Regions from separate parts of the Prolixibacter sp. DSM 2831 genome, predicted to be linked through region 2. Evidence: riboswitches for the same ligand, from Rfam matches in the RefSeq annotation. Region 2 holds a riboswitch; the other holds the start of a gene.
The links. A riboswitch is a leader RNA that binds a small molecule or an ion and turns the genes downstream of it on or off. The one in region 2 is predicted to bind cobalamin.
Positions count from the first base shown of each region.

Region 1: another riboswitch for cobalamin. It lies ahead of AC060N_RS09550 (cysteine-rich CWC family protein); the one in region 2 lies ahead of AC060N_RS05685 (PKD-like domain-containing protein).

Region 1 is NZ_CM151379.1:2,367,596-2,370,002, reverse strand. Features, by position in the region: gene AC060N_RS09555 (DUF4465 domain-containing protein) at 245-1,000, opposite strand; gene AC060N_RS09550 (cysteine-rich CWC family protein) at 1,003-1,209, opposite strand; cobalamin riboswitch at 1,314-1,520, opposite strand; gene ligA (NAD-dependent DNA ligase LigA) at 1,809-2,407, shown strand, end outside.
Region 2 is NZ_CM151379.1:1,436,997-1,439,403, forward strand. Features, by position in the region: gene AC060N_RS05685 (PKD-like domain-containing protein) at 1-899, opposite strand, end outside; cobalamin riboswitch at 997-1,200, opposite strand; gene AC060N_RS05690 (hybrid sensor histidine kinase/response regulator) at 1,264-2,407, opposite strand, start outside.

The sequences.
Region 1 (2,407 bases), 930 kb from region 2:
ACATTGCGATATTTCATTTTTATAACGAAACAGGACGTCGCATTATTATATCGCTGATAATGAATCTTATTTAATAATTTCTATTACTACCATCCATAGAAGAAAATCAAGACAACAAAAAAAAAGACGAATGCCCGCGTTTCGGGGACATCCGCCTTTTTTAAGTCAAGTATGTTAAGCAGGAATAGTATCATCTAAACAGTTACAAAAAGACAATGTTCTATTCCTGCCGGTTGATGATTCGCTACTCTCCTTTCGATACCACTTCGTACCGAAGATTATCAAGGCAAACGTAAGATGGCGTATTGATGCCATAGTCGCCAACGTCGGAAGAGCCAAAACGGAAGGCCAGTTTGTTCACTTTGCCCAGGCTCGATAAATCTACTTTGGCCCATTCATTCACAATGTAATCCTGGCTGTTGTCGGTGAAGCGGTAATCGGCCAGGTAAAACTCAACATTGCCAATTGAATCGCCAGCCGCATCGTAACCAATAATGTCGACCTTGAACCAGTCGGGATCGTTTCCCGTATCGCCGCCGAATTTCTTACTGTAAGCGTCTCCGTCTTTCATCGAAAGTGCCGAATAAGTGTCGTTACACAGCTCGATGCTTTTCAGTTGGTACTCCTGCTCATTCTGAAATGAAAAATACGCATCGCTTGAATAGGAAGGGTAAAAGATGGCAAATGAATTACCGTTATTAGCCGCATCGTAAACGCTGTATTGATTGCCATAGCCGGCTGTTTGCGTATCATTCAATGTGGAATAGGCAAAACTGTCCCACGTCGAATAATCGGCGTTGTAATTGTTCGGAAACACCATATCGCCCGACGTAAATTCGCCCGAGGCATCGCTGCCATTCCAGTAACCTGAAGAAGGCGTCTGTAGATCTTCAAAATCGATGGTTTTCGTTTCAGTAATGGTTTCTTCCGATTTGTCGCAGGCAGTAAAAAGCAGAGCCGAAGCAATTGTTGCAATGAACAATCCGTTTAATTTCTTCATGATTAATCCTTTTTTGTCGTTTGATTTACGTTGATTCTGAGGTCATTTTGAAGTTCACTGATGCACGAGAGGCATAAGCATGCATCGTAGTTTTCCCTGAGCGTTTCGCACAACGCAGCGGGCAATCGTTCACGGGCACACCAACATTTCTGAATGTCATCGTGTTGACATTCGAAGGTGGAACCACAGCGCGGACATACGTTTCCCATAATAATGACATTTAATTAATGGTTGTTTCCGGCTTTCTTCCAAATGTGAAAAATGAATAACAATTGCTTGCAGTTCATTTTTGCTATTTATCCCGAAAGCAAAAATTAGTTGTTGAATCGTGGCAGGTCTTCTGGCTCACCCGGGTTTCCTGCACCTTCCCGTTTCAAGCTGAAACAGTGGTTTTGCGGATCAGGAAACCCATTAATTACGGGCTTACAGCTGCGGGAACAGCTCCGGATTTTCACCGGATTCCCTTTTCATTTTCGTCCTCCCGAACGGAGGTTGAAAAACCAAAATTCACGTCAAAGATATACGACATTTTCAAATTATGATCATTTTTTAACAGGATATTTTGCTTACTTCGGGGCAACAATAGCATTTGATTTTTTTACATACGACCAAGATTTTTTCTGTTTATGATTAAGACCCGGAAGATGGCAAATCTGATTCGGCTGGTTGTGCTTGTCGGTATCGTGATTATCTATCTGATTTTGATTTCACAATTTCATTGAGGCAAAAGAATTCACTGCGAATGGCATGTTTTTATGTTTCCGAACGTCCATTTTTAGTACTTTTAGTTTTTTAAAATGTGAAGAAAATGACTTCGGAAAAGACCCGGAAACGCATACTGGAATTAAGAGAACAACTCGAACAGCATAACTACAACTATTACGTTTTAAATCAGCCGACCATTGGCGACGAAACTTTCGACCATTTGATGAACGAACTCATCGAACTGGAGAAAGAAGCGCCAGAACTCAAAGATCCTAATTCGCCCTCACAACGTGTGGGAAGTGACATCAACCAGCAGTTTACGCAAGTGCGTCACACCTACCCCATGCTTTCGCTCAGCAACACCTATTCCGAAAGTGAAGTGCAGGAATTTGACCAACGTACCCGGAAGCTCGTTGATGAGCCGTTCACCTATGTTTGTGAGTTGAAATTCGACGGAACATCCATCAGTATTACGTACGAGAACGGACAGCTGGTTCGTGCGGTAACCCGCGGCGATGGCGTTCAGGGCGACGATGTAACGGCCAATGTGAAAACCATCCGGAGTGTGCCGCTCAAGCTGAAAGGTGATTTTCCCGAGAAGTTTGAGATTCGCGGCGAAGTGCTGATGCCTTTTGCTTCGTTTGAGAAGTTGAACGAAGCTCGTGCAGAAACGGGTGAAGCGCCGTTTGCCAACCCGAGAAA
Region 2 (2,407 bases):
CGCAGAGCCCAGTTTTCGGTGCTGTCGTTGGTACTGGTGTTCACATATGCATTGGGCAGGCGTTCGCCGTCAAAGGTTACTTCGGTTTTATCGCCGTAACCCGACCACCACCAACTGTTGGTGCCGTAATTGGGAACCAGTTCGCCGCTGTTACCCTGGTTGTCTTTCCAGGTTACATTATCACTGTCGGTGGCCGGTTTGTAGTAAGTCACTTCGTAGTTATGAATTGTTTCGGTGTTGTTGTATTCGCTGCCTTTTAGCTGCAGCCATGGGCCGTCGTCGGGTTTGCCGTTTCCGTTGGTGTCCTTCATTACGTAAACTACACCCGGCTCGGAAGATGCTCCCGGTTGTGCATAAACCGCAAAATCGTACCCATCGCGGTTTTTCACCGTGTGGTCGAAACCGGCAATGATATATCCGCCCCAGCCGCCCAGGTGCACAAAGCTTTTGCCATCAGCCCAGGGAGCACCAATGAAGTTGTCACTTTCGCTGGTTGTAACAATCGATGCATGCTGGCCGGGACCATATTGATAATCGAAAACATTGGTAATGTATAGCGAATTGGTAGATGTTACGGTAACCGTAAACCGGGTAGAAGCTTGTCCATCGGAGGTGCTAACCGTCAATCCGATTTGAAAGATGCCGGGAATATTTGAACTGAAATTGTAAGTCTGGTCTTGCGAAACCTGTTTGCCATCGTTGGTCCAGGTGTACATTGCTCCATCGGCATTGCTGGCTTGTGCGGTTAGCGAAAGTTGCGCACCTGCTGCCACTTCAAAACCTTGAGCGGGAATATCCATGGTAATTTCCGGTGGAAGAGGAGATTCGGTCTTGCTGCAGGAAACCAGGAAAAAAAGCCCTGAAAGCAGCATGTAGCTTAAAAGAATTAGTTTTTTCATAAGACTTAAAATCAATTGGTTGATGTTGAATAATTGATTTTAAGCTAAGGGGAAGAAAAACAAACTTGCATCGGTTGTTTTCACGCTTTTGATCCCGAAAGCTTAAACCAACCTGGCAGGTCTTCTGACTTATTCCGATTTCCGGTTGCCTTCCCGTTCTTCAACAGTGGCTTTGTAACCGAAAACTTACTATTCTGCTGAACGCAGAATCGGAAATTACAGCAGCGGGTACTGTTCCGGATTCTCACCGGATTCCCTTTTTATCCCCAACCATGTGGGAACCAAGTCGACGCAAAATTAACAAATATTTGGATGCCGGGGCGTGAAAATGAATGGTTATTGTCTTCTAAATTTATCAACCGTATTAGTTCACTTCCTGAACAGGGAACTCGACGCTAAAGGTGGAACCTTTTCCCGGCTCGCTTTCCACATCAATTTTTCCATTGAGCAAATTGACTGCCTGACGGGCAATAGCAAGTCCAACGCCGGAGCCTTCGATGTTTTCAGTAGTCTTTGCCCGGTAGAAATACTCGAAAAGTTTTTCCTGATCTTCCTTCGAGATGCCGACACCTTCGTCACGAACCGAAATTTTCAGTTTTCCTTCGGAATATTCAGCAGCTAATTTAACAGTTGTATTCTTATTGGAATATTTGATGGCATTGGAAATGAAATTACCGGCAATCTCGCGAAGCAACTTTTTGTCGATAAGGAGTTTTTCCGGCAATGAATTATGGGTGAACTCAACCCGGTGATTTTTGCCGACTCCTGATTGATAAAACTGGATCATTTTGTCCAGAAAGTCAATAATATCGATTGGTTCCGGATGGATTTCATTCAGTGTTTCGTATTCGCGGAACTTCAGGATATCGGATAAATGGTTGCTCAGAAGATTGACAGATTCCTTTATCAGTGAAAAGTGACGCGGTGTTTTTGCTCGTAATTTTTCATTGTCCATGTACCGTTCAAGCAGTTCGGTCGAACTGAAAATAGTGGTTAACGGCGTTTTGAATTCATGAGAAATGGTCGTGACAATTTTTGAGCGGAACTCATTGATTTCCTTTTCTTTCTCTAATGCTTTTTCGAGAAGTATGTTTTTTTGTCTCAGTTCTTCTGTTCGCCGGGCTACTTTTTCTTCCAGAATCCGGTTCATGTTTTTCAGTTCATTTTCCGCTTTTTTGATAAGAGAGATATCCCGGAAGGAGAAAATGTAACCACGAAACTCATTCTTGTCATCCCGGATGGGAGCGAGGCTGTAGGAAATTGGAAGTTGGTTATTGTTCTTACAAATGAAAATGCCTTCTCCATAGATTGGATCTAGCAACTGGTCGCCTTCTTTTTCTTCAGGAAAAAGGGGAGCGCCTGTTTCGTTTATCAGGTTGAGGGCCTGTCGAAAGTTGATGTTTTGCACTTCGCTCAATTGCAAATCGGTGAGCTTTTCTGCGGCAGCATTAAAAAACACGATGTTTCCGTCCTGGTCGGTCGAAACCACGCCGTCGGCAATACTTTTC